3 regions of the Solwaraspora sp. WMMD406 genome follow, and region 2 is predicted to be linked to each of the others. Evidence: predicted binding sites of a transcription regulator. Region 2 holds the regulator's gene; each other region holds the start of a gene.
The links. The regulator HrcA, encoded in region 2, represses chaperone genes, less so after heat shock. The targets are predictions, from matches to a motif close to GGTTNGCACNCTCNNNNNGAGNGTGCNAACC.

Region 1: groES (co-chaperone GroES) is a predicted target of HrcA. The motif match lies at 2,542-2,572, and genes of this name have one in related genera.
Region 3: groL (chaperonin GroEL) is a predicted target of HrcA. The motif match lies at 3,076-3,106, and genes of this name have one in related genera.

The regions. Positions count from the first base shown of each region.
Region 1 is NZ_JARUBF010000001.1:1,414,717-1,419,570, reverse strand. Features, by position in the region: gene O7632_RS06445 (molybdopterin-dependent oxidoreductase) at 1-181, opposite strand, end outside; gene groL (chaperonin GroEL) at 328-1,977, opposite strand; gene groES (co-chaperone GroES) at 2,094-2,408, opposite strand; gene O7632_RS06430 (class I SAM-dependent methyltransferase) at 2,634-3,908, shown strand; gene ybaK (Cys-tRNA(Pro) deacylase) at 3,920-4,399, shown strand; gene O7632_RS06420 (substrate-binding domain-containing protein) at 4,726-4,854, shown strand, end outside.
Region 2 is NZ_JARUBF010000001.1:2,657,325-2,662,178, forward strand. Features, by position in the region: gene hemW (radical SAM family heme chaperone HemW) at 1-126, shown strand, start outside; gene O7632_RS12115 (DUF4870 domain-containing protein) at 261-857, opposite strand; gene hrcA (heat-inducible transcriptional repressor HrcA) at 1,221-2,243, shown strand; gene dnaJ (molecular chaperone DnaJ) at 2,312-3,445, shown strand; gene O7632_RS12130 (16S rRNA (uracil(1498)-N(3))-methyltransferase) at 3,481-4,224, shown strand; gene O7632_RS12135 (histidine triad nucleotide-binding protein) at 4,282-4,632, shown strand; gene O7632_RS12140 (PhoH family protein) at 4,784-4,854, shown strand, end outside.
Region 3 is NZ_JARUBF010000001.1:6,671,172-6,676,025, reverse strand. Features, by position in the region: gene O7632_RS29940 (DUF2254 domain-containing protein) at 1-808, shown strand, start outside; gene O7632_RS29935 (GNAT family N-acetyltransferase) at 818-1,369, opposite strand; gene O7632_RS29930 (serine hydrolase) at 1,464-2,132, opposite strand; gene O7632_RS29925 (hypothetical protein) at 2,139-2,300, shown strand; gene O7632_RS29920 (cold-shock protein) at 2,619-2,822, shown strand; gene groL (chaperonin GroEL) at 3,299-4,854, shown strand, end outside.

The DNA of each region.
Region 1 (4,854 bases), 1.2 Mb from region 2:
TGTCGACGACGACCCCGCCGACCGCGACCAGCGGTGCGGACCGGGCACCGGTGAAGACCGCGATCACCTCGGCGATCCCGAGCGCGACGGCTGCGGCGGCCACCCCGGCGAGGGCGGCGAGCCACCCCGGCGTACGGCTGACGGATGGCTGGCGGATCGGCGATGTCGCCTGCTGCGTCATCGCCCGACGATACGTCGGATCAGGTGGGTCGACGAGACGCGTGAATCCGCGTGATCAGGACCGGGCGGCGGGCCGCCCAGATGACCTGATCACGCGGATTCAGGTGGAACAGGTGAAGCGGGTGGAGCGGATGGAGCAGGTGCGGGTCAGAACCCGGGGCCGTGCTGGTGCCCGTGCCCGTGGTCGTGTCCGTGTCCGTGTCCGCCGGCGGCCGGTTGCGGCTTCTCCGGCTTCTCCACCACGAGGCTTTCCGTGGTGAGCAGCAGTCCGGCGATCGACGCGGCGTTGATGACCGCGTTGCGGGTCACCTTGACCGGGTCGACGATGCCGGCGGCCGCCAGGTCGACGTAGGTGTCGGTGGCGGCGTTGAGGCCGAAGCCCCAGTCCGCCTCACGGACCTTGCCGACCACGACGTAGCCGTCCTGTCCGGCGTTCTGCGCGATCCACCGCAGCGGCTCGTGCAGCGCCTTGCGCACGATCGACACGCCGACCTTTTCGTCGCCGGTGAAGCCCAGGTCGTCGTCGAGTACCGCGGCGATCTGGCTGAGGGCGGCGCCGCCACCGGGGACGGTGCCTTCCTCGACCGCCGCCTTGGTCGCCGAGATGGCGTCTTCGATGCGGTGCTTGCGCTCCTTCATCTCGACCTCGGTGGCGGCCCCGGCCTTGATCACCGCGATACCGCCGGAGAGCTTGGCCAGCCGTTCGGCGAGCTTCTCCCGGTCCCAGTCCGAGTCGGACGCCTCGATCTCCTTGCGGATCTGGCCGACCCGGTCGGCGACCTCGGCGTCGCGGCCACCGCCGTCGACGACCGTGGTGGTGTCCTTGTCGACCACGATCCGCCGGGCGCTGCCCAGCGATTCGAGGCCGACCGCGTCGAGCTTGTAGCCCAGCTCCGGGGCGATCAGCTCGGCGCCGGTCAGGATCGCCATGTCCTGCAGCATCGCCTTGCGGCGGTCGCCGAAGCCTGGTGCCTTGACCGCGCAGATCTTGACGGTCTTGCGGACGGCGTTGACCACCAGGGTGGACAGTGCCTGGCCTTCGACGTCCTCGGCGACGATCAGCAGCGGCTTGCTCGCCTGGACGACCTTTTCGAGCAGCGGCAGCAGCTCCTCGATCGAGGAGATCTTCTGGGTGGTGATCAGGATGTACGCGTCCTCGAGGACAGCTTCCTGCGCTTCGGCGTCGGTGACGAAGTGCGGGGAGATGAAGCCCTTGTCGAACTGCAGACCCTCGGTGACGTCCAGTTCGGTGGCGAGGGTGGAGCCCTCTTCGACGGTGATCACACCGTCGCGGCCGACCTGCTCCATCGCATCGGCGATCAGATCGCCGATCGTGGCGTCCTGCGCGGAGATGGTCGCCACCTGGGCGATCGATGCCCTGTCGGCGACCTCGGTCGCCTTGTCCAGCAGCGCGTCGGAGACCTTCTCGACGGCCGCGTCGATGCCGCGCTTGAGCCCGGTCGGGTTGGACCCGGCGGTCACGTTGCGCAGACCTTCACGGACCATCGCCTGGGCGAGCACGGTGGCGGTGGTGGTCCCGTCGCCGGCGACGTCGTTGGTCTTCGTCGCCACCTCCTTGACCAGCTGCGCACCGAGGTTCTCGTACGGGTTGGTGAGTTCGATCTCCTTGGCGATGGTGACACCATCGTTGGTGATCGTCGGGGCGCCGAACTTCTTGTCCAGCACGACGTTGCGCCCGCGCGGGCCGAGGGTGACCTTGACCGTGTCCGCGAGCGTGTTGACGCCGTGCTCCAAGAGGTGCCGGGCGTCATCCGAGAAACTCAGGATCTTCGCCATGACATTCCCTTCAGGCACTATCCGTCGGCCGGTCGGCGGGTGCGCCGAACGGCGGCCAACGGTCGACGCCCCGGGGCCCCGTGTGGGGCCCCGGGGCGTTCAGGACTGGCAATAGGTCACTTCTCGATGACGGCGAGGACGTCGCGGGCGGAGAGCACCAGGTACTCCTCGCCGGCGTACTTGACCTCGGTGCCGCCGTACTTCGAGTAGATGACCGTGTCGCCGACGTTGACGTCAACCGGGATCCGGTTGCCCTTGTCGTCGACGCGGCCCGGGCCGACAGCGAGGACGGTGCCCTCCTGCGGCTTCTCCTTGGCGGTGTCGGGGATCACGATGCCCGACGCCGTGGTGGTCTCAGCCTCGTTCGCCTGGACCAGGATCCGGTCCTCGAGCGGCTTGATCGCAACCTTGGTCGCGGTAGTCACGGGCATACCCTCCTGGGGTATCTGGTTTTGGTGCCGGTCACACGGAGCAACCGGCGTCAATCTGCCTCATGCCACCGGGCGGGTCCGTCGTCGCGGGTGCCGGTCCGCCTGGCGTTTCGCCCTCCGGCGTGGGCCGGCGGGCTGGCACCCTCGGTCCGAGAGTGCTAATCGCAGATTAGCAGTCGACCGTACGGAGTGCTAGCCGGATGGCCGAGCGTGGACAATGTCGCGGTGCACCCGGACCAACTGGCCGCCCTGCGTACCCCGGACGGCGAAGCCGCCCTGGTCAGCGCGGCGGAGATCACCGCCGGGCCGGCCGGCGCCGACCCGCTCGCGGCGGCCGCCGCCCTGCGCGCCACCGGGATCGGCGCGGACCTCGCCGCCGCCGCGTTGACCCAGGCCGACCTGCGGCGCCGCGCGGTCGGCAAGTTCGGACCCGACGCCGCCCGGATGTTCTTCACCCGAGCCGGCCTGGAGCAGGCCACCCGGGCGGTGGTCGCGAACCGGCGGGCCGCCAGGTTGCGCGCTGCCGGCGTGCGCACCCTCGCCGACCTCGGTTGCGGTCTCGGCGCGGACACCCTCGCCGCCGCCCGCGCCGGCATCCGCGTGTACGCGGTGGACGCCGACCCCGGCACCGCCGCGCTGGCGGCGGCCAACGCGCGGGCCGCCGGAGTCGCCGACCGGGTGACGGTCGTCTGCGCCGACGCGACCACCGTCGACGTCGCCGGCCACGACGCGGTCTTCTGCGACCCGGCCCGACGCTCGGCCACCGGTCGGCGAACGTTCGACCCGAAGAGCTACTCCCCGCCGTGGGATTTCGTCCAGGCGCTGGTCGAGCGGGTGCCCCGAACGGTGGTGAAGGTGGCGCCCGGCGTCGACCACGCCCTGATTCCCGCCGGTGCCGAGGCCGAATGGGTCAGCGTCGACCGAGACCTGGTCGAGGCCGCGCTGTGGTGCGGGCCGCTGGCGCAGGTCGCTCGCCGGGCCACCCTGTTGCGCACCGGCCGCGCGGCGGTCGAGCTGACCGGCGACGGTACGGAACCGGTGCCGGTCCGGCCGGTGCACGGCCACCAGCAGGACGGGAGCCGCTACCTGTACGACCCGGACGGCAGTGTGATCCGGGCCCACCTGGTCGCCGCGTTCGCCGCGACGGTCGACGGGGCCCTCGCCGACGCCTCGATCGCCTACGTCTACGCCGACACCGCGGTACCGACCCCGTACGGCCGCTGTCTGGAGATCACCGACGTCCTGCCGTTTTCGTTGAAGCGGCTCCGGGCGCTGCTGCGCGAGCGGGGCGTCACGCGGCTGGAGATCCTCAAACGCGGTTCGGCGCTGGACCCGGCCCAGCTCCGTCGGGACCTGCGGATTCGGCCGGGGTCCGGCGGCGGTGACGCGGCCACGCTGGTGCTCACCCGGATCGACGGTGCGCCCACCGCCATCCTCGCCCGCCCGGCGGACCTCTCCCCACCGGACATCGACGGGACGCACGAGCCAACGGGCCGGTAGAGTCCGACGCCATGGCAGGCACGGCTACCCCGGCGACGGCACTGCTGACCAAACGACGGATCGCCTTCCGCCTGCATCCGTACCAGGTGTCGCCGGACACGCCGGACTACGGCGCGGCGGTGGCCGCCGCACTCGGGGTCGACGCGGACCGGGTATTCAAGACGCTCGTCGCGCAGGTCGACGGAGCGCTGGCGGTCGGCATCGTGCCGGTCACCGGGGAGCTGGACCTCAAGGCGCTCGCCGCGGCGCTCGGTGGCAAGCGCGCTCTGCTGGCCGACCGGTCCGTGGCCGAACGGACCACCGGGTACGTCCGGGGCGGGATCAGTCCGCTCGGGCAGCGCAAGCTCCTGCCGACGGTGCTGGATTCCTCGGCCGAAGCCCTCGCCGAGATCTACGTCTCGGCCGGCCGGCGGGGACTGCAGCTGAGCCTGGCTCCCGGCGACCTCGTCGCGCTGACCGGTGCCCGATCGGCCCCGATCTCCGGCCACTGACCGTAGACGCGGTGGATCCGCTGCCGATCTCTGGTCGGCTGGCAGGCGGGCGACGGGCAGATGTCTGCCACGTTGCCGAATTGTTATCGCTGGCAACAAAACTGGTGAGCTCTACGGTCTTGTGCTGGACGCCACACTCCTAATACGTTGCCGGACACAACAAAAGTACGAAGAGCGGCCGATGACCCTGGTCGACGCCGTCGCCCGACGGGTTCCGGAGCCCGTCACCACCGAAACGCACAGTGACGCAGCAGAAACGCCCCGAACCGCACCTGATAGTCCAAAGCCCCTTGAACGCGAACATCACCCCTGAAAGGACCCGTGCGATGCGCAAAGGGATCCTCAGCACCGCAGCCGTCGGCGTACTGCTCGCCGGTGGCCTGACCGCCTGCGGCGATGACACCGGCACCGACACCAGCGCGCCCACGCCCAAGATCGGCGTGATCCTGCCGGAC
Region 2 (4,854 bases):
GACGCCGCCGCGCGGGCGGTCGGAACCGGACTGCTCGACGGGTCCGCGCATCGGTCCGGACGCGCGGTGCTCACGCTGCGCGGGCGGCTGCTGGCCGACGCGGTCCTGCGTGATCTGCTGCCGTGACCGCGCCGCGTCCGGACGGCATCGCCAGCGTCGTCTTCGTCGGTCCGCACGGTCTGATGCCCCGCCTGCACGGTCTGATGCCCCGGAGCCGCCCGGCTCCGGGGCATCAGACCGTCACGTGATGACGCTTGCCGTCACTTGATGAAGTTGGCGGACATCGGGTACTTGTAGACGATCCCGTCGTTCGCCTTCATACCGGCGATGATGCCGAAGACGATCTGGATGGCGAAGACCACCAGACTCGGGATGAACAGCAGGCACCAACTGACGAAGAGCAGCACGAACGCGATCGCCGACCAGAGGATCTGGAAGTTGAGCGCGGCGAGCGCGTGCGCGCGGACCGTCGGCGACTGCTGGCCCTTCGCCAGGTAGGCGATGAGCGGGCCGACGAAGCCGAGGGGTCCGAAGCTGATGAACGCGCCGAGCGCGCCACCGAAGTGGGCGATCAGCGCCCACGTCTTCTCGTCGTTGTTGGCGTAGCCGGGTGGGGGCGGACCTCCGTAACCCGGACCGCCCGCCGGTGGCGGGTAGCCGCCGCCAGCTGGCGGATAGCCCCCGTCCTGCGGTGGGTAGCCGGGCGGCGGGTAGCTCTCGCCGCTGGGCGGCGGGTTGTATCCGGGAGAGGAGGCCTCGCCCGGCATCGAGTAGGACGCTGGGGGTGGGGGCGGAGAAGTCGGGTCCGGCGTGCCGCCGAAGCCGCCTTCTCCTGGTGGGCGAGGTGGTTCAGTCATGCCGTCACGGTAGGGGGACGGATCAAGCCGCGCCAGCTAGCCCCGCCGACGATTTTCCCAGGCCGTAGGTCCGTAGGGCGGGCAGAGCCGCCAATGGGCCCGTACCTGTCGTCCGGGTAACGGGCCGCCTGCGCCCTGTCACCTGATTCGTGGCGCGGGGCGAGAACCGTCGGGTTCAGCCCGAAAACCGGCCGTCGCCTACCGCTGCCGGGCGAAGTATGCTGGCACTCACTATTGCCGAGTGCCAGTGTGACGAACCAGTGCGACGAACCAGTGCGTCGAATCGGCGGGTCGAAGCGGCGGGTCGAAGCGGACATCGGCTGACCGCGGCCACGACGGCCGCCGCCCTGGAGGAGGTGAGAGATGGGACTCGACGACCGTAAGCTCGACGTGCTCCGGGCGATCGTCGAGGACTACGTCGCCACCCAGGAGCCGGTCGGCAGCAAGGCCCTGGTGGAGCGCCACCAGCTTGGTGTCTCGCCGGCCACGGTCCGCAACGACATGGCGGTGCTGGAGGAAGAAGGCTACATCCGCCAGCCGCACACCAGCGCCGGACGGGTGCCGACGGATCGTGGCTATCGACTTTTCGTCGACCGGCTCTCCCGGGTCAAGCCACTGAGCCCCGCCGAGCGCCGGGCGATCGAGCGGTTCCTCGCCGGCGCGGTGGATCTCGACGACGTGGTGCACCGTACGGTCCGGTTGCTGGCACAGCTCACCCGCCAGGTCGCCGTCGTGCAGTACCCCAGCCTCTCCCGGTCGGCCCTGCGGCACCTGGAGTTGGTGCCGATCTCCACCACCCGGCTGATGGTCGTCCTGATCGTGGACACCGGACGGGTCGAGCAACGGCTCGTCGAGCTGCCCGCGCCGATCTCGGCCGACGACGTGACCGACCTGCGCCGGCTGGCCAACGAGAAACTCGGTGGCTGTCGGCTCTCCGACACCCCGCCGTTGGTGCAGGCGCTCGTCGACGAAGCGCCGTCCACGCTGCGACCGGCGATGACCACGCTGTCCACGGTCCTGCTGGAAACGCTGGTCGAGCGGCACGAGGAACGCATCGCGTTGGCCGGAACCGCTAATCTGACCAGGGGAGGACTACTCGACTTCCAGGGCTCGCTGCGTCCCATACTTGAGGCGTTGGAGGAGGAGGTCGTTTTGCTCAAGCTGATCGGTGAGGTGGAGCCGAGCACGCTTCGGGTACGCATCGGTGACGAGAACGAGATCGACAACCTGCGGGCCGCCTCGGTGGTCAGCACCGGATACGGACCGGGTGCCACCATCGTCGGTGGTCTCGGCGTACTCGGGCCGACCCGGATGGACTACCCCGGAACCATCGCCACGGTTCGCGCCGTGGCACGCTACGTCGGCGATCTGCTGGCGCAGAACTGACCGACGGGCAGCATTCCTGACCCGGCGAACTGCACACGCGAGACTGACACATGAGGACACCAGACGCAGTGGCCAAGGACTACTACGGCATTCTCGGCGTGAGCCGGGACGCCTCCGCTGATGACATCAAGCGGGCCTACCGCAAGCTGGCCCGGCAATACCATCCGGACGTCAACCCGGACCCGGCGGCGGCTGACAAGTTCAAGGACATCAACGCCGCGTACGAGGTGCTCTCCGACGACCAGAAGCGGCAGATCGTCGACCTCGGCGGTGACCCGCTCGCCCCCGGTGGCGGCCCTGGCGGTGGCCCCGGCGGTGCCGGACCCTTCGTCGGCTTCCAGGACATCATGGATGCCTTCTTCGGAGCGGCCGCCGGATCCCGTGGGCCCCGGTCGCGTACCCGCCCCGGCGCCGACGCGATCCTGCGCCTGGAGCTCGACCTGTCCGAGACCGCCTTCGGGGTCGAGGCGCCGATCACGGTCGACACGGCGGTGATCTGCACCACCTGCTCCGGCGCGGGCACCGCCACCGGCACCCATCTGGCCACCTGCGAGGCGTGTGGTGGCCGGGGCGAGGTGCAGTCCGTGCAGCGGACCTTCCTCGGCCAGGTCGTCTCCTCCCGGCCCTGCGTCGCCTGCCAGGGCTACGGCACGGTCATCCCGCACCCCTGTCCGACCTGCGCCGGGGACGGCCGGGTCCGGACCCGGCGTTCGCTGACCGTCAAGATCCCCGCCGGGGTGGAGGACGGCATGCGGATCCGACTGGCCCAGCAGGGGGAGGTCGGCCCCGGGGGCGGCACCGCCGGGGATCTCTACGTGGAGATTCACGAGCGGCCGCACGACGTCTACTCCCGCAAGGGCGACGATCTGCACTGTCGGGTCACCGTACCGATGACCGCCGCCGCCCTGGGTACCCGGCTGACCATCCGCACCCTGGACAGCGACGAGCCGCTCGACGTCAAGCCGGGCACCCAGCCGGGCGCCACGCTGCGGCTGCGCGGCCGGGGAGTGCCACACCTGCGCGGCACCGGTCGTGGTGACCTCTACGTGCACCTCGACGTCCGCACCCCGACCAAGCTCGACGCCGACCAGGAACGGATCCTGCGGGACTTCGCCAAGACCCGGGGCGAGGAGGTCGCCGAGCTGAGCAAGCAGGGCGGCTTCTTTTCCCGGATGCGCGACGCGTTCAACGGCCACGGCTGATCCTTGATCACCAGTCGGTCGACCACCCGCCCGTCGTGAGCGCACCGCTGTTCCTGGTCGAGCGGGTGCCGACCGACTCGGCGTACACCCTCGACGGCTCGGAGGGCCATCACGCCGCCGCCGTCGTGCGGCTGCGCGCCGGCGAGGAGCTCCTGCTGGCCGACGGTCGGGGTGCCACGGCGCTGGCGGTGGTCGAGGCCGCCGGTCGGCGCAGCCTGGACCTGCGGATCGTCGACCGCCGGTACGTCGCACCGGCCGACCCGGCCCTGGCGGTCGTCCAAGGCATCGCCAAGGGCGACCGGGGCGAGTTGGCGGTGCAGGCGATGACCGAGGTCGGAGTCGACGAAGTCGTGCCCTGGGCGGCGGCCCGGTCGGTCACTCGCTGGCGCGACGAACGGGGTGCGCGGGCCCGGCAGCGGTGGGTGAGTACCGCCCGGGAAGCGGCCAAGCAGGCTCGCCGGCCCTGGGTGCCGGCCGTCGCCGGCTCGGACGACGTCCCGGCCGAATCGACCTCGGCGGTGGCCGCCCGGCTCGGTGGCGCCGCCGCCGGCCTGGTGTTGCACGAGGCCGCCGACGAACCGTTGAGCCGGGTCGATCTGCCAGCCGCCGGCCAGATCGTCCTGGTCGTCGGGCCGGAGGGTGGGATCGCCGACGAGGAACTGGCCGCCTTCGTCGCCGCCGGAGCCCGACCTGTCCGGCTGGGGGACTCCGTCCTGCGGACGTCGACCGCCGGCCCGGCCGCGCTGGCCGTCCTGTCCGTCCGGCTCGGCCGCTGGTAGTAGCGCGCGACCCGGTCGGGTTCGACCCCCGATCCCGGTCCGCCTACCATCCGTGACGTGAGTGACAACTGTGTCTTCTGCCGGATCGCCCTGCGTGAGCTACCGACCGAACTGGTGCACGAGAGCCCGAACACGGTCGCGTTCCGCGATCTTCGTCCGCAGGCTCCCGTGCACGTACTGGTCATTCCCAAGCCGCATCATCCGGACGTGGCGACCCTGGCCGCCGCCGACCCCGCACTGGCGGGAGAGGTACTGTCGACGGCCGCCGCCGTGGCCGAGGCGGAGGGCCTGCGCGCGGACGGGTTCCGGTTGATCTTCAACACCGGGCGGTACGCCGGGCAGGAGGTCTTCCATGTGCACGCCCACGTCGTGGGCGGCGCTCCGCTCGGGCCGATGCTCAGCAGCTGAACCGCCGGCCGGTCGGGCTTGCGCGCGACGGCGGCGAAATGGAGACGGTGCGTCCGGCGTTGAGCCGATACGATGGGAGTCATCCGCCCGCCGCGACCCAGGGTGCGGCGCCGAGTTTGAGAGCAGGTGCGAAAGGCCCGCGGGCCGACCCATGACCGGCACTCCACCTCCCGGGCAGGCCCGGGTGCAGACCAAGATCACCGTTCCGGACCCGCAGATCAT
Region 3 (4,854 bases), 4.0 Mb from region 2:
CGCCGTGTCGCTCATCCTGGCCATGCTGCTGGTGCTGGCCAGCGTGGCCGCCTTCATCTACTACCTGTTCCACATCACCACGATCATGCAGGTCGCCACGATCATCGCCACGATCGGTGGGCAGACCCGTAAAGGCATCGACAGTTATCACCCGCCCGGTGAGCTGACGGCCGAACCGCCGGTGCCTGGTCCGGTCGTCGCGGAGATACCGGCGTCGCACCCCGGCATCGTCACCGACATCGACCTCGACGCGATCAGCCGGCTCGCCGCCCGGCGGCACTGCACCATCTCGGTGACCGCGACGCCGGGCGACTTTGTCGTCGAGGGCGGCCCGCTGCTGGCCGTACACCGGCTATCCGGTGAGGAACCGGCGGAGCTCGACCCGGACGATCTGGTCACCGCGATCAGCATCAGCGCCGAACGCGCCCCCGGGATGGACGTGGGCTTCGGGTTCCGACAACTCTCGGACATCGCGACGAGGTCGCTCTCACCGGCCAGCAACGACGTCACCACCGCGTTGCGGGCGACGCAGGAGATGCACGATCTGCTGCGCCGGCTCGCCGGACGACCCGACACACCACGAACCGTCCGGGACTCGGACGGCGTGCTCCGGGCGGTCGCGCCGCGTCAGACCTTCGACAACTTCCTCACCATCGCTGTCGACGAGGTGTGGCAGGCCGGGCGGGAGCAGCCACGGATTCGGGACTACCTGCGTACGATGCTGGCCGACCTGGAGACGTCGACGGCACCGACCCACCTGCGGGCGGTACGCCGCAGATCCGCGCTGGTCGCCGGCGACGGGCACTAGCGTGACGTGTCAGGCCGGTCGGCGCATCTGCAGTTCGGTCAGCACCGGGATCTTGGGGTGCGGCACCCGAACCCCGGTGTCGACGAAGCCGAGGCGCTGATAGGCCCGGATCGCCCGGGTGTTGCCGACCAGGACCTCCAACATCAGATGCGGCCGCCCGGCGGACCGGGACCAGGCGCCGACCGCGTCGACCAGTTGGGCCAGTAGCCCCTGCCCGCGCCAGGGCGGACTGAGGTACACCGCGAAGATCACCGTCAGGGCGGGGTCGTCACGGGCGGCGAGCCCGCCGGCGTGTGCTACGAACCGTCCGTCGGCCTCCGCGACGAACTGCGCGAGCCGATCTCCGACAGCGGCCTGGGCCACCCGGTCCGCGAATTCCCGATGCGGGCGGGCCGCCGCGTCGGCGAGCCGTTCGATGAACGCCAACGGTGCGTCGGCGAGCATTTCCAGCCGCAGCGCCCGCATCCGGGCGGCGTCCTCGGGGCGGATGCGCCGGACGGCGGGGAGTGGGCCGGCGGGGAGTGGGCCGGCGGGGCGCGGGCCGACGGGGAGTGGATCCATGCCGGCATGCATACCGGTGGTGGTCCGCACCGACAACCGCGATTCCGTCAGCCGCCGCGATCCTGTCAGCCGGTCCGGGGCCGACGGACCCACCTCAGGCGACCAGGAGCAGGGCCGCGCCGACCTGCCGGCAGAGCCCGGCGCCGTAGTCGAGACCGCGCTCTCCCGGATATCGGGCCAGTACGCCGATCACCCAGGTCTCGCCGATCGCCAGGCAGCTGACGTGCCACAGGTCGTCCTCGTCGCGCAGCAGCCAGCCGTTCTTGATGGCCACGGTCGCCGCGTACTCGGGGGTCAGCGCGTCCCGTGGCCCGAAGTCGCCTTCACCGCGTACGGCGCGCATCTCGGCCAGCAGCCACGCCGTCCACTGCGGGCCGGCGGCCCGGCCGTCGGCGAGGCAGCGGCCGAGGCGGACCAGGTCCCTGGCCGAGACGACCGTGTTGCTCCACCGGTCGAGTACGGGCGCGCTGTCGGTCAGGCCGCAGACGCGGACCATCCGTTCGATGGAGGAGCGTCGCCCGACCCGGGCGTAGGTGGCGTCGGCCGCCGGGTTGTCGCTGTCCCGCAGCATCGCGGAGAGCGCGGCCAGGTGCGGTGCCCGGGGAAGCTGACCCTGCTCGTCGGCGCGGCGGAGGTCGTCTGCGGCGAGCCACGCTTTGATCAACGACATGGTGTCGCTCTGCGCGCCGATGTTGGGTGATCCGGTCATCCGGCCGGTACGCCGATTGAGCGCGGCCCACGAAAAGAATCCGTCGGTCGGCATCACGACATGGCCTTCCCGCAGGAGCACGGTGCGTTGGTCGTCGTCGGATACGGTCCAGCCGGCCTGGCGCGGGCGCGGTTTTCCGGCGTCATTGTGCAGTCCGGTGCCGCTCGCCAGGAGTACGACGAGCAGTCCGATGGCGGCGAACGCGGGATGGCGCTGTCGTGATCGACCGTGGTCATGGCGTGGTCTGGGTCTGGCCGGGTGCCGGACGGCCCGTCCGCTGGGGGAACGATGGCGTCCAGACCTCACGTTCTGCGGTGTACGGGACACACGTGGTCAACGAGACGGGGCTCGGATGAGACTTGAGCAGTGCTTATTGTCCCCTTTTGGGATAGTGCGGCGGGCTCGGACCTCGTGTAGCGTGCGATTTCGGCTACCGCATTCGGGGACCGGAAACGGGTCGCCGATCGGCGGCTCCGTCAGGCGAACGCGCCTGGCGGGGGTCGGCTCAGGCCCAGCACGACAGAAGTGAGGAAGTGCACCGTGGCGCAGGGCACCGTGAAGTGGTTCAACAGCGAGAAGGGCTACGGTTTCATCGCGGTCGACGGAGGGCAGGACGTCTTCGTCCACTTCTCCGCGATCGAGATGGACGGCTACAAGGCGCTCGATGACGGACAGCGCGTCGAGTTCGAGATCGCCCAAGGGCAGAAGGGCCCGCAGGCGGAAAGGGTCCGACTCATTGCCTAGCCGCCGGTAGTCGGCCCCCAGCCGCCGGACCGGACACATCTACCACCCAAGGCGTCGGTTCTCGTCGAACCGGCGCCTTTCATCGTCTTTGGTCCCGGCGCGTCGTCCTCCTCGACCTCGGCGGGCCGTCGTCCTTGGCCCCGGCGGGCAGCCGACGACCGAGGTCTCGGCCGCCGCCGGCCGTACGCCCGATTTGTCCCGGGTGGGCAAGCTCCTGTTCGCTTGCACTCGACAGGGGAGAGTGCTAAACAAGGATTGGCACTCGCCAACCGGGAGTGCCAATGGTCGGGGCGGTGGGGCCACCGCCGTCGTCTCCTCCCCGAGGAGACTGCGGAGATGGCCGGTCGTCGCGGGCTATCCGGCCCGGCCGGCGGACGTCACTGTCGCCAGGTAGTGACGTCCGAAGGTGCGTAAGCAGGCGGTATAGCGGAGCCGACCGGCTCCGGTGCCGCGAGCGTCCAGGAGGACAACGCCGTATGGCCAAGATGATCGCGTTCGACGAAGAGGCGCGCCGCGGCCTTGAGCGGGGCATGAACACCCTCGCCGACGCCGTCAAGGTGACGCTCGGCCCCAAGGGCCGCAACGTCGTGCTCGAAAAGAAGTGGGGTGCCCCCACCATCACCAACGATGGTGTGAGCATCGCCAAGGAGATCGAGCTCGAGGACCCGTACGAGAAGATCGGCGCTGAGCTGGTCAAGGAGGTCGCCAAGAAGACCGACGACGTGGCCGGTGACGGCACGACGACGGCGACCGTCCTGGCCCAGGCGCTGGTCCGCGAGGGCCTGCGCAACGTCGCGGCCGGCGCGAACCCGATGGCCCTGAAGCGGGGCATCGAGGCCGCCGTGTCGAGCGTCGCGGAGGAACTCAGCAAGCTCGCCAAGGACGTGGAGACCAAGGAGCAGATCGCGTCCACCGCGTCGATCTCCGCCGGTGACTCCAACGTCGGCGAGATCATCGCCGATGCGATGGACAAGGTCGGCAAGGAAGGCGTCATCACCGTCGAGGAGAGCAACACCTTCGGCCTGGAGCTCGAGCTCACCGAGGGCATGCGCTTCGACAAGGGCTACATCTCGCCTTACTTCTGGACCGACCCGGAGCGGATGGAGGCCGTCCTCGACGACCCCTACATCCTGATCGTCAACAGCAAGATCTCGTCGGTCAAGGACCTGCTCCCGATCCTGGAAAAGATCATGCAGTCGGGCAAGCCGCTGCTGATCATCGCCGAGGACGTCGAGGGCGAGGCGCTGGCCACCCTGATCGTCAACAAGGTGCGCGGCACCTTCAAGTCGGTTGCCGTCAAGGCCCCCGGCTTCGGTGACCGCCGCAAGGCGATGCTGACCGACATCTCGATCCTCACCGGCGGCCAGGTCGTCAGCGAGGAACTCGGCCTGAAGCTCGACGCGGTGACCATCGACATGCTGGGCCGGGCCCGCAAGGTCCAGGTCACCAAGGACGAGACCACGGTCGTCGACGGTGCCGGTGACGCCGAGCAGATCCAGGGCCGGGTCAACCAGATCCGGGCCGAGATCGAGAAGAGCGACTCCGACTACGACCGCGAGAAGCTGCAGGAGCGGCTGGCCAAGCTGGCCGGTGGCGTCGCGGTGATCAAGGTCGGCGCGGCCACCGAGGTCGAGCTCAAGGAGCGCAAGCACCGCATCGAGGACGCGGTCCGCAACGCGAAGGCCGCCGTCGAAGAGGGCATCGTCCCCGGTGGTGGCGTCGCCCTGGTGCAGGCCGGCAAGACCGCCTTCGACAAGCTCGACCTGGTCGGCGACGAGGCCACCGGTGCCCAGATCGTCAAGATCGCGCTGGACGCCCCGCTGCGGCAGATCGCCGTCAACGCCGGCCTCGAAGGTGGCGTCGTCGTGGAGAAGGTCCGCAACCTGGACCCGGGCCACGGCCTCAACGCCGCCAACGGCGAGTACGTCGACCTGCTCAAGGCCGGCATCATCGACCCGGCCAAGGTGACCCGGTCGGCGCTGCAGAACGCGTCGTCGATCGCGGCGCTGTTCCTGACCACCGAGGCCGTGGT